One region of the Azonexus sp. GW821-FHT04F04 genome, then DNA from elsewhere that is predicted to be linked to it. Evidence: predicted binding sites of a transcription regulator. Region 1 holds the regulator's gene; each other region holds the start of a gene.
What was found. Region 1 encodes FNR, which switches genes on or off when oxygen is low (the NO sensors DNR and NnrR bind a similar motif). Its sites were predicted from a motif close to TTGANCTAGNTCAA; they were not measured.

Region 1 (4,153 bases):
GGTAAAGGCCAAGGGCCACCAGCATCAGATTGGCAATGAAATAAAGAATCAGCCGGGCCGGAACCTGCCCCTCCAGGCCCATGCTGGCCGCCCCGAGAGCCCCGGCAATGGCGCCGGCCACGCCATAGGACAGGATGCGCCCACCGTTGTAGGTGAAATGCATCGACCAGCGCGCCGTGACGCCCATCGACAAGGCGCCAACAATGCCGCCACACATGCCGACGCAATGGGTCCCGCCGAGCAGACCAACAAGAAAAAGTGCGAGAAAACCGGAATCAGGCATCGAACAGAATCAACAAAAGCAAAGCGGGCAGTTTAACTGCCCGCTTTGATTGCTGCACACCGCTCAGATAACTTTGGAGTAAGTCGCCCGCTGGCGACCAGCCCGCAGATAGCGGTCGAAGACCATCGAAATGATGCGCACCAGAAGACGTCCCGGCGGCAGGACAGTGATCCATTCGCGGTCGATCTTGAGCAACCCGGCCCGCTCCATTTCCTTCATGTCTTCCAGCTCTGCTGCAAAATACTCGCGGAAGTCGATCAGGTGAGCGCTTTCAATGCTTTCAATGGACAATTCGAAATGGCACATCAGGGCCTGGATGATGGAGCGACGCAGAATGTCGTCAGCCGTCAGTTCGATGCCACGGAACACCGGCAGGGAGCCAGTATCGAGCGCATCGTAGTACTCATCGGCGGTCTTGACATTCTGGTAGTAGCTCGGCCCGACCTTGCTGATCGACGAAATGCCGAAAGACAGCATGTCGCAGTCGGCATACGTCGAATAGCCCTGAAAATTGCGGTGCAGGCGGCCTTGGCGCTGAGCAACAGCCAGTTCATCATCGGGCTTGGCAAAGTGGTCCATGCCGATGAAAACGTAGCCTGCATCGGTCAGTTTCTTGATGGCCAGCGCCAGAATCTGCAACTTGGTATCGGCCGACGGCAGATCGGCATCGTTGATCCGGCGCTGCGGCTTGAACATGCTCGGCATGTGCGCGTAGTTGTAGATCGACAGGCGATCCGGATCCATCGCCAATACCCGCTCGATGGTCCGGTTGAAACCCATGACAGTCTGGTGCGGCAAGCCGTAGATCAGGTCCACAGAAACCGATTTGAAACCGTTGGCCCGTGCATCGCGGATCACGCTGTAGGTTTCTTCCTCGCTCTGCACGCGATTGACAGCGACCTGGACTTTTTCATCGAAATCCTGGACACCAACGCTCATCCGGTTGAAGCCGAGTTCGCCGAGTAGCGCAACGGTCGCCGTATCGACCTTGCGCGGATCGACTTCGATAGAGTATTCGCCGCCCTCAAGCAGCTTGAAGTGCTTGCGCGTTTCACCCATCAGTTGGCGCATTTCATCGTGCGACAGGAAGGTTGGTGTACCGCCACCCCAATGCAGCTGGATAACTTCGTGCTCACCATCGCGACCTTCCAGCGCCGCAGCCTGGATATCCAGCTCCTTTGCCAGATACCGGAGATATTTCGCGCTACGCCCGTGATCCTTGGTGATAATTTTGTTACACGCGCAGTAGTAGCAAATAGTGTTACAGAAAGGTATGTGGAAGTATAATGAGAGAGGTCGGCTTATGCCGCCGATATTCCGTTTGCCAAGCCAGACTTTCGCTGCCTCAGAATCGAAGGCCTCGACAAAGCGATCGGCCGTCGGATAAGACGTGTAACGGGGGCCGTTGACATCAAAACGGCGGATGATCTGGGGATCGAATACGAGGTTTTCAGTTGCGAAATTCATTAGGCCAGCCACTAAAAGTAGGTCTGATTATGTTCGGAAGGTTCGATTTTATGGTTGACTTGGATCAAGCGAATGCAGGTTGCGAATGGCTCAAACACACCCGTTAAATCAGGAAGTCACGCTGTCTGTTATCAAGACAGCCTGTTCCAATTGTAACCTGCGCGAACTGTGCCTGCCGTACGGTCTCAGCCTCGAAGAACTGGAACGTCTTGATGATCTGGTATCGACCCGCCGTCGGATCAAGCGCGGCGACCACCTCTACCGTGCCGGCGAAGTTTTTGATGCCATCTATGCGATTCGCAGCGGCTTCTTCAAGACCGATGTGCTGCTTGAAGATGGACGCGACCAGGTAACCGGCTTCCAGATGGCCGGCGAATTGCTCGGCCTCGATGGCATCAGTACCGAACACCACACCTGCAATGCCATCGCGCTCGAAGACAGCGAGATTTGCGCCATTCCGTTCTCGCGCCTGGAAGGCCTGTCGCGGGAGATCCACACGCTGCAGCATCATTTCCACAAGGTGATGAGCCGGGAAATCGTCCGCGACCACGGCGTCATGATGTTGCTTGGCACGATGCGCGCCGAGGAACGACTGGCTGCCTTCCTGCTCAATCTGTCACAGCGCTTCACGGCGCGCGGCTTTTCGCACGCCGAGTTTTACCTGCGAATGACGCGCGAGGAAATCGGCAGCTACCTCGGCCTCAAGCTCGAAACGGTGTCTCGCGCTTTCTCCCGCTTCCAGGAAGAAGGCCATATCGCCGTTCAGCAGAAACACATTCGCATCCTGAACGTGAACGGGCTGAAAGCCCTGATGAACCACCGCGCCTCCTGAGCGAGGCTTCTACCAGCGCAGGCGGGCTAGTTCCGCTGCGCGCAGGACAATCCTCTGTAACAACGATTCGGCACGCTGCCGGCCTGCCGTCGAGCCGCCAGGCGAACGATACGCCAAGTGGATCTCGGTCGGCTTTCCTACCAATGAATACAGGGCAATGGACAGCGGGCATAGCGTCAATTGCCGAGGGTCTTCGCGGACCAACTCAGCGGCCAGCAGGCTGCTGCAGAACTGGATGATTTCCGCTTCGCCGTAAGGAATCGCGCTGCCGCCGACAGCGGTGCGGGCCAGCATGTCGCGAAACGGCAGGATGCTGCCGACCACTAGGCCTTCGCTCTCGATAGCTTCGATCAGCCCGTCGTGGGCGGTCCGGAAATCGGAATTGCTCACCGTGACGACGACGGCGTCGTCTGCGACCGTTGGCAGGGAAATCCCGAGCAGCAACAGGAAAACCAGAAAAAAATGGGACGCCCCGTGGGACGTCCCAAACAGATGTACAGAAAACATCTGACGCAAGAGTTCGTTGCCTGGACGCTTCAATGGAAAAGCGAACCGTCCGGGCAAATCAGCGATTTAGAACGAGTGCTTCATACCGATGGCCAGGCCGTTGATGCCGGCGCTGGTACCGGAGCTGTTGCCCATCGGGTTGATGGTGTAGGCCGCATTGGTGTCGTTCTTGATGTGCGCGTAGTCAGCGTACAGTTCGGTACGCTTGGACAGGGCGTAGCGTGCGCCGAGGCCGATCTTCCAGGCATCGCGGTCGGTCAGGGTCTTGTCCTTGACCTGGCCGAACATGCCGAGCACGGAGAACTTGCCGACCGGCACGGTGGCGCCGATGAACCAGTTGCGACGATCATACTTCTGGTTGGCCGCCAGACCGAAGGCAGCGGTAGCGAAGGTCGTGTTGCCGCCGATGAACGAGTTCACATCGCCCTTGATGACGTCATAGACGCCGCTGACCTTGACTACGCCGAAGTCGTAGGAAGCGCCGGCGGTGGCAACGTAGAGGCGGGAATTGTCGTAACCGACGGCCCGGGTGGTTTCATAGTCGAGATCGATGCTCAGCGGGCCGTTGGCGTAGATCAGGTTGGCCGACAGCAGACGGTCGTCACCGTTGTTGCCCGTGGTGGTCGCGGTCATCGGCGAGTGGACGGCATTCAGGCTGCCTTCGGCGCCCTGGGTGTTGGTGGCGGTGGCCAGGATCACGGTGAAGCCGCTGAAGGACGGCGAGATGTAGGCGATGGCGTTGGCTGCGCGGTCGTACTGGGTGGTCATCGAGGTCAGGCTGGCGACCGAGTAGTTGCCGAACGGGCTGTACTTGCCGTAGATGCCGTAACGGATGCCGTCGAGGTAACCGGCAACGGCAGTACCGAAACCGCCGGTCACGCCGACGTACTGGTGGCCGGCAGAAGCCAGGCCGGTACTGGTGTCCGGGCTGATGCGGTATTGCAGGTCGAACAGGGCCTTGAGGCCGTTGCCCAGATCCTCGACGCCCTTGAAGCCGATGTGGCTCTGCGAAGCAGCGCTTTGCAGGTCGTACTGCGACTGGCCGCTGGCGACTGCGCCGTTGC
Region 2 (4,153 bases), on a different contig from region 1:
TGGCGGGAAAGCAGTTGCAGGTAGGCCGACAGATTGGCGGCAAAAGCCAGATCGGGTTCGCGTTGTGAGGTGAAAACCGGCCGGAACAGGCCGTTGGCGTAGGTGTATGAAGCCTCGCCGCCGGTATCGAGAACGCGGACGCGAAACAGCTTGTCTTCGAGCAGGGCCAGTTCGCTTTCCGGCAGCAGTTTCATTTTCAGCGCGGCGTTGAGGCCGGCGACCAGCACCAGCGCATGCGGCCATTGCGGCAACTTCTGGCCAAGGTTGGCGACGAAGGTGGGCAAGCGGAATTTGGGGATGGTGAAGCTGCCGTTCATGATCAGACTCCGAGTTGTGCCAAGGCTTGCGTGTGATGCTGGACTATACCCGCATCGCCGAACCAGTAGCCATCGACCAGGCCGCTGCTGTTCCATTCCCGGCTATCGACACTCACCGCCTCGCCGCGTCGTGCGGCATCGAAAGCGGCGATGATGGCATTGATGTGGTCCTTCTGCGGGCTGATGCGCACGATGTCGATGCCCATTTTCAGCATGTCCGGTATTTCGTGCAGCAGGTTGTAGCTTTGCGCCGACATTGTCTGAATGCCGTTAATGCAAAGAAAATCCTGGCCTTCGCGTGTTTTCAGGGTCAGGCCCTCGGCGTGATCCAGGCACTTGAACTGGCAGTCATCCTTGTTCAGATCGTAGTGGCGGGCCGTGAAGCAGCGGGCCGAAAAGGCGAGCGGAATCTTGCCGAAGGCAAAGACCTCGGTCTCGACCCCGGCCGGCTTGCTGGCGTGCAGGGTTTCGATCATCGCCCGCGTGCCTTCGAGCGGCGGCACCCAGCGCTTGAGGCCGTGGCGGGCAAAGGTGGCGAGCGTCGTCTCGTTGTAGATGTTGAGGTGCGGGCCGGCGACGAAATCCTGGCCGTGCACGAGGTTGACTGCACCGAGGTCGTTGGCTTCGAGCATGCAACCCGAGTCGTCCACCAGCCGGCGCAGCGCCTTGAGATCGCTCTCCGATTCGAGCAGGGCCTGGGCCGAAACGACGACCTGCTTGCCGGCATCGGTCAGGTCGCGGGCCAGGCCGATCCAGTCGGTGGTACGCAACTGCTGGCGGCGCGAGCAGACGACTTCGCCGACGTAGATGATGTCGAGGGCCGGGTTCTGCGCCATTTCGGCGTAGAACTCCATGACCTCGGCCTTGGGCCAGAAATAGAGGAGGGGGCCAAGCGAGAGTTTCATGCTGCGTTGTCCTTCAGCGCCATGGCCGGTTGTAGGCGCCGAGCGTCGCCTGGCTGCCTTCGGAGACTTTGGAGAGCTCGGCCTGCCAGGCCGGTTTGACGTGGAAGCGCTCGCTGCCGTCGCGCAGCGAATCGAGCGCGGCGCGTAGCGTGCGGGTAACCTGCGCGACGTAGGTCGGGCTGCGCTGGCGGCCTTCGACCTTGATGGCGCGGACGCCGATCTTGATGATGTCAGGCAGGATTTCCAGCACATTGAGGCTGGTCGGTTCTTCGAGCGCGTAATAGGTTTCGCCCTGGACCTCAAAGCGGCCCTTGCACAGCGTCGGGTAGCCGGCCGGCTCGTCGTCGCCGAAACGGTCGATGAGCACGCCGTTGAGGCGGGTTTCCATGGCGCCCGGCTTCTTGTCCCACTTCACGTACTTGGCCGGCGAGCAGGCGCCGACGGTGTTCGGCGATTCGCCGCAGGCATACGAGGACAGCCAGCAACGCCCTTCGTTCATGACGCACAGGCTACCGAAACCGAAGACTTCGATTTCGACCGGCGTGTTCTTGATGACGTTCTCGACCTGGGCCAAGGTCAGGACGCGCGGCAGCACGGCGCGGCGGATGCCGAATTCGCGCTGACAGAAATTGATCGCTTCGTAGCTCGTCGCCGAGCCCTGCACCGACAGATGCAGGCGTTGGCGCGGGTGACGGTTACGGGCATAGTCGAGCAGCCCGATGTCGGCCAGAATGATGGCATCGACACCCTGGTCGACGGCGGCGTCGACCGCCTTTTGCCAGTCGGCGACGCGGCCGGCCTGGGGGAAGGTGTTGATGGCCAGCAGCACTTCGCGACCCTTGCCGTGGGCGTAGCGAATGCCGTCGGCCATGGTCTTGGCGTCGAAATTGAGGCCGGCGAAGTTGCGGGCGTTGGTGTCGTTCTTGAAGCCGAGATAGACGGCATCGGCGCCGTTGTCGACGGCAGCCTTGAGGGCCGGCAAACTACCGGCTGGGCAGACGAGATCGGGCAGGGAGGTCATCGGAGACATCCGGAATAGCAAGCGGCGGAGTATAGCCAGCCGCCTGCTTTTGCCATTGATCCTGGTCAAACGGATAGCTCATGCTAGGATCACACCTCGCGGATGACCTGTTTGCCTGCGGCGAACGGCATCGAAATTCGCGGTGAATTTGGCCGGTGGGCGGCTGGGAAAAAGGAAGGCGATGCGGGAAGGCTGATGCATGGATAAGGAACGTGTTCTCGTCGTCGATGACGAACAGTTGAACCTGTTCATAATCGAAGAATTTCTCGAGCAGGAAGATATCTCGCTCGAGATGCACAGTGATCCGCTGGCGGCGTGGGCCAGCCTGATTGCCCCGGAGAGCAATTTTTCGCTGGTCATTCTCGACCGGATGATGCCCGAGCTCGACGGCATGGAATTTCTTCGGCGAATGAAGCGCGAGTCGCGCTTTGCCGACATTCCGGTCATCATGCAGACGGCCGCATCGTCGCCGGATCAGGTGCGGGAAGGTCTCGCAGCGGGGGCTTACTACTACCTGACCAAGCCGTACGAGCCGGAGGCGCTGATATCCATCGTCCGTGTGGCGATGGAGGATCGCCGGGCGCGCAGCCAGTTGCGCAGCCGGGCGGCCCGGCTGGAAGACGCACAGAAGCTGATTCGCACGGTCGAATACCGCTTCGTCACGATGGACGACATTGCCAGCCTGGTCCCCGTACTGGCTGCCATGTGTTCGGTGCCCGACGTGGTTGCTCCAGGGCTTTCCGACTTGATGGTCAATGCCGTCGAGCACGGCAATCTTGGCGTCAGTTATCAGGAAAAATCGCTGCTCAAATGGGAGGGCGACTGGGAGGCAGAAATTTCCCGGCGGCTCGCTTTACCGCAATTTTGCGAGCGTTTCGCAACGATTCGGCTGGAGCGCACGACGGAATCCGTGGTGTTTACGATCACCGATCAGGGCCATGGTTTTGAATGGTCGAAATTCCTGGCTTTCGATCCGGATCGCGCTTTCGACCCCAACGGCCGGGGCATCGCCATGGCCAGGATGATGAGTTTTTCCAGCCTCGAGTATCAGGGCTGCGGCAACGTGGTGGTCGCCACGGTCAACAACGTGGTCGAAGCTTAGCGGCTGACGATGGTCGGCCGGTAGCCGAGTGCGGCGCGGATCTTTTCCGCCACGCGGTCGGCATCGCCGCGGCTGGCGTAGGGGCCGAGGTGAACGCGGTGAATGCCGCCGGCCGGATTGACCCGCATGGCTTCGGTCAGCCAGTCGAGTTCGCGCACCAGATGGTTTTTGAGGCTTTCCGCGTTGTCGGCGTTGGAGAAGGCGCCGAGTTGCAGGTAGATGCCCTTGGCTACACCGGCATCGCTGTTCGGTCCGGCCGGAACTGGTGTTGGCACGGGTGGTTCGTCGAGTGCCACGCGTTTGGCCAATTGCTCGATCTCGTCATTTTCGGCGTTGCTGGCTATCCGCGGTGGAGGCGTGACCTGGGCGTAGGCGGTGCCGGCCAGCTCGCCGGGAATGATCGCCTCGACCTCGACCTGGCCGCTGCCGCCGTTGATCAGGCCGAGCTTGTAGGCGGCGGTGTAGGACAGGTCGATGACGCGGTCGGCGTGGAAGGGGCCGCGGTCGGTAACGCGGACGATCACTGATTTGCCGCTCTGCAAGCTGGTGACGCGCACGTAGGAGGGCAGGGCCAGCGTCGGGTGGGCGGCAGTCATGGCGAACATGTCGTAGGGTTCGCCGATCGAGGTCTTCTGGCCGTGGAACTTCTTGCCGTACCAGCTGGCGATGCCGCGGGTCTTGTACGGTTTGAGCGCGTTGTTCGGGAAGTATTCCTTGCCAAGCACGACGTAGGGTTTGGTTGCCGGCTTGTGCAGCGGTTCCCACTTCGGTTCGGCGTCCGGGATGTCTTCCAGACCATCCGGAATGT
Region 3 (4,153 bases), on a different contig from region 1:
CCCAACGCCGGCAAGAGCACCCTGATCCGCGCCGTCTCCTCGGCCCGCCCGAAGGTTGCTGACTATCCGTTCACGACACTGCACCCCAACCTCGGCGTCGTTCGCGTCGACGCCGAAAAGAGCTTCGTCATGGCCGACGTTCCCGGCCTCATCGAAGGCGCCGCCGACGGCGCCGGCCTCGGCATCCGCTTCCTCAAGCATCTGCAGCGCACGCGTATTCTGCTGCACCTCGTCGACATCGCGCCGATCGACCCCGACTCCGACCCTGTGCGCGACGCCAAGGCCATCGTCGGCGAACTGATCAAGCACGATCCCGCGCTGGCCGACAAACCGCGCTGGCTGGTCCTCAACAAGCTCGACCTGATCCCCGAAGAGGACCGCGAAAAGACCGTCAAGGACTTCCTCAAAGCCTACAAGAAGGCCACCAAATACGACGGCCCGGTTTTCCCGATCACCGCCATCAGCGGGGAAGGCACCAAGCCTTTGATTTATGCCATCCACGAAGCGCTGGAGCAGATGGCCCGCCCGGAAATTCCTGACGACGACGAAGACGCTGAAGACAACGCCACGGAAGAATGATGAGCAAGACCCGCCTCGCCAACGCCAAACGGCTCGTCGTCAAAGTCGGCTCGGCGCTCGTCACCAACAACGGCGCCGGTCTCGACCTCGCCGCCATTGAAGACTGGGCCCGGCAAATCGCCGTACTGCGCGCGCAAGGCAAGGAAGTCATCATGGTTTCCTCCGGCGCAGTCGCCTGTGGCGTGCAGCGCCTGGGCTGGGGCCGGCGCCCGAAGACCGTGCATGAGAAGCAGGCCGCCGCAGCCGTCGGCCAGGCCGGCCTAGTCGAAGCCTATGAGGCCGCCTTCAACAAGCACGGCCTGCACACCGCGCAGATCCTGCTTACCCACGACGACCTCGCCGACCGCAAGCGTTACCTCAACGCCCGCTCGACGATGACCACGCTGCTTGAACTCGGCGTCGTGCCGATCATCAACGAGAACGATACCGTCGTCACCGACGAGATCAAATTCGGCGACAACGACACGCTCGGCGCCCTGGTCGCCAACCTGATCGAAGCCGACGCCCTGATCATCCTGACCGACCAGATCGGCCTATTCACTGCCGACCCGCGCAAGGACCCGAGCGCCACGCTGATCAGCGAAGCCACGGCCGGCGACGAGTCGCTTGAAGCTATGGCTGGCGGCGCCGGCACACGCGTCGGCACCGGCGGCATGATCACCAAGGTTATCGCTGCAAAACGCGCCGCTCGAAGCGGCGCCCACACCGCCATCGCCAGCGGCCGCGAGATCGACCCGATCATCCGCTTGGCGGCAGGCGAGCCCGTCGGCACCCTGCTTGTCTCGCAAACCCAGCCGCTCGCCGCCCGCAAGCAATGGCTGGCCGACCACCTGCAACTTGCCGGCCGCCTGCTGCTCGACGACGGCGCGGTCAACGCCCTGAAAGCCGGGAAAAGCCTGTTGCCGATTGGCGTCATCGCCGCCGAAGGCGAATTCGAACGTGGCTCAGCAGTCGCCTGCATCAGCCCGAATGGCAGCGAAATCGCGCGCGGCCTGTGCAACTACGGCAGCGGCGAAGCCCGCCTCATTACGCGAAAATCAACGGTGGAAATCGAAGCGATCCTCGGCTATGTGGACGAACCGGAATTCATCCACCGCGACAATCTGATCCTGCTCGCCTAACGGATCTATCAAAAGCAAAACGGGCGCCAAGGCGCCCGTTTTGCTTACCAGGAAACGGCAATCAGAAACGATAGGAAACACCTACACCGGCCGTGATTGGGCTCAGATTCAGCGTTCCAAGTTTGGTGGCTCCAATATTCACATCAGTTTCCATCTGGATGTATTTGACGTCGACGTTGAGGCCCCAGTTCTTATTGAACATGTAATCGAAACCTACCTGGCCAGCCAGACCAACACTCGACTTTTCAACTGAAGCACCCAGTGCAATGTTGTCACGGCTCATGAAAATTGTGTAGTTCACACCTAGTCCAACATACGGCTTGAAGGCGCCGAGGTCGGTAAAGTGATACTGAACGAGCAGTGACGGCGGCAAGGCTTTGATCTTGCCAATCTGGGCGCCATTGGCGGTGATATCAACCGTTTGCGGATAGGTCAGAACCAGCTCGGCTGCAATATTCTTGGTGAAGAAATAGCTCAGATCCAATTCAGGAATCCAGCGGCTATCCGCTTCAATCGCGCCAACACCACGGGTATCAAGGCCATCCTTCTGACCGTTGTCGAAGAGCACGTCGACGGCACGCACGCGAACCATGAACGAGCCATCCTGAGCCTGTGCAACAGCAGACGAAAGAACGCCAGCAGCAATCAGAGCAGCAACCAGAATCTTCTTAGCCATTTATTACTCCCTATCATCGTCATGAAAAAGGGGCATGCTATTACCATCAGAACTAGACATTTTGACCTAGGTCAAAAACCTTACCAGTACTGAGGTTATATCGAATAACAAACAACTAATTTTGTTCGCAAACCAAAAAAAACGGGAGCCGAAGCTCCCGTTCTTGTTTCTAACTGGATTAAACCAGATTAGAACATGTGACGCAGACCAACAGCGTAGGTGTTGCTGTCGGAAACGTACGGATTTGCGGGAACGGCAAGCGGGTTGCGGTTGGTGTCGTTTTCTACGCGCTTGGCAACCAGACCGGCATAGGCGGTGGTGCGCTTGGACAGAGCGTAGGTAGCAGCAAGAGTGCTGACCTTGACGTTGTCTTCGGCAACAGTAGAGCCAACTTTCAGTGCAGCGTATTCAGCGATAACAGCAACCTTGGCACCAATCGGAGCGGACAGGGAAACAGCCCACTTCTTGTCCTTGCCAACGGCAGCCGTGGTATCAGCCTTCTGCTGCTGGTAAAGAGCTTGCAGCTTGACAACACCGAAGTCGTAACCGGCACGGAGGCCCCATTCCTTGATGTTGTCGTCAGTCGTGTTGGTTTGCGACTGGACATACTTGGTGTAGATCGCACCAGCGGTGATCGGGCCGTTGGCGTAGCTGACGGACAGCAGGTTGGCAGTGTTGTCGGTGTTGGCGGTGCTGACAGCATATTCGGTCGCCAACGGCGCGCGAGCATGGTTGTACGCAACGGTCACGCCACCGAAGGCCGGCGAGATGTAAGCAACAGCGTTATTGGCGCGGGAAGCAGAGGTGATCAGCGTGCCGCCGCCAGCGTTGTAGGCTGCGCCTAGACCGGTAGAGCCACCCAGGGCAGTAGCAGCGACCGAGAAATCAAGACCCGTGGTCTGCAGACGACCAGCAACAGCCGTACCGAAACCGCCGGTCAGGCCGACGAACTGCTGACGGCCATTGGTACCACCGGAGACAGTGCCGATACCTTGGTTGTCATCAATAGCCAGACCGTATTCCAGAACGAACAAAGCCTTCAGGCCGTTGCCCAGATCTTCAACACCCTTAAAACCGATACGGGAGGTGGAGAGCAGGCCGGAGTTGACCTTGAAAGCGGTCTGGGCAGAGGTGCTGCCCAGATAGGTCGTGCCGGAGATGCTGGCATCAGCAACACCGTAGATGGTGACGTTGGTTTGTGCGAAAGCAGCGGTAGAAGCCAGGCCAGCGATAGCCAGAGCGATCAGTTTCTTTTGCATCAGAAAATCTCCTTAGTGGTTAGTTTTTAATCCAGCAGTAAAACCGAATTAAGCTTTACCTCTCGGATCGAGAAGTTGGCATCGATTGTCGCAAAGAGCGAAACGCCCTAGCAACCGGTGATTGGCATGTTGGGAGGCTTCTCTAAAGTTATGTTGTTTTGACGCAACAGCAAAACACGCAAAAACGAATACCTCGCCTTGTGTCAGCGCTCAAGCCCGTTGCAAAAAGTAACGCCGATACGCTCGATATGATCGAGCAATGCCTGGTTGTCGATTTCTTGGCGCACGAGCAGGTCTATTTTCCAGGGCAAAAGAAGATCGTCGAGCCTGTTTTCAAGCTCCAGGCGGCGACGCATGCTGAGAGCCGGAGCATCCAGGCAAAGGTCAATGTCAGACCCCGGGCGATAATTACCTTTGGCGCGCGAACCGAAAATTGTAGTCCGGTCAATTTCCGGGTAATCGCTCAAGACGGTAATAATTCGGTCGCAGGCGGCCTGCGGCAATCCGAATGCCGTATC

Region 2: a site for FNR is predicted at 2,299-2,312, ahead of ubiU (ubiquinone anaerobic biosynthesis protein UbiU). Genes of this name have one in related genera too.
Region 3: a site for FNR is predicted at 2,438-2,451, ahead of AC07TV_RS04135 (OmpW/AlkL family protein). Genes of this name have one in related genera too.

Annotation. Positions count from the first base shown of each region.
Region 1 covers NZ_JBWKSX010000005.1:54,934-59,086, forward strand. The annotation lists gene AC07TV_RS11610 (sulfite exporter TauE/SafE family protein) at 1-283, opposite strand, end outside; gene hemN (oxygen-independent coproporphyrinogen III oxidase) at 347-1,750, opposite strand; gene fnr (fumarate/nitrate reduction transcriptional regulator Fnr) at 1,836-2,582, shown strand; gene AC07TV_RS11625 (DUF302 domain-containing protein) at 2,592-3,026, opposite strand; gene AC07TV_RS11630 (porin) at 3,156-4,153, opposite strand, start outside.
Region 2 covers NZ_JBWKSX010000008.1:92,241-96,393, forward strand. The annotation lists gene ubiT (ubiquinone anaerobic biosynthesis accessory factor UbiT) at 1-317, opposite strand, end outside; gene AC07TV_RS15695 (U32 family peptidase) at 320-1,222, opposite strand; gene ubiU (ubiquinone anaerobic biosynthesis protein UbiU) at 1,236-2,243, opposite strand; gene AC07TV_RS15705 (ATP-binding response regulator) at 2,443-3,345, shown strand; gene AC07TV_RS15710 (septal ring lytic transglycosylase RlpA family protein) at 3,342-4,153, opposite strand, start outside.
Region 3 covers NZ_JBWKSX010000001.1:850,293-854,445, reverse strand. The annotation lists gene cgtA (Obg family GTPase CgtA) at 1-579, shown strand, start outside; gene proB (glutamate 5-kinase) at 579-1,700, shown strand; gene AC07TV_RS04135 (OmpW/AlkL family protein) at 1,762-2,376, opposite strand; gene AC07TV_RS04130 (porin) at 2,565-3,635, opposite strand; gene AC07TV_RS04125 (nucleotidyltransferase family protein) at 3,839-4,153, opposite strand, start outside.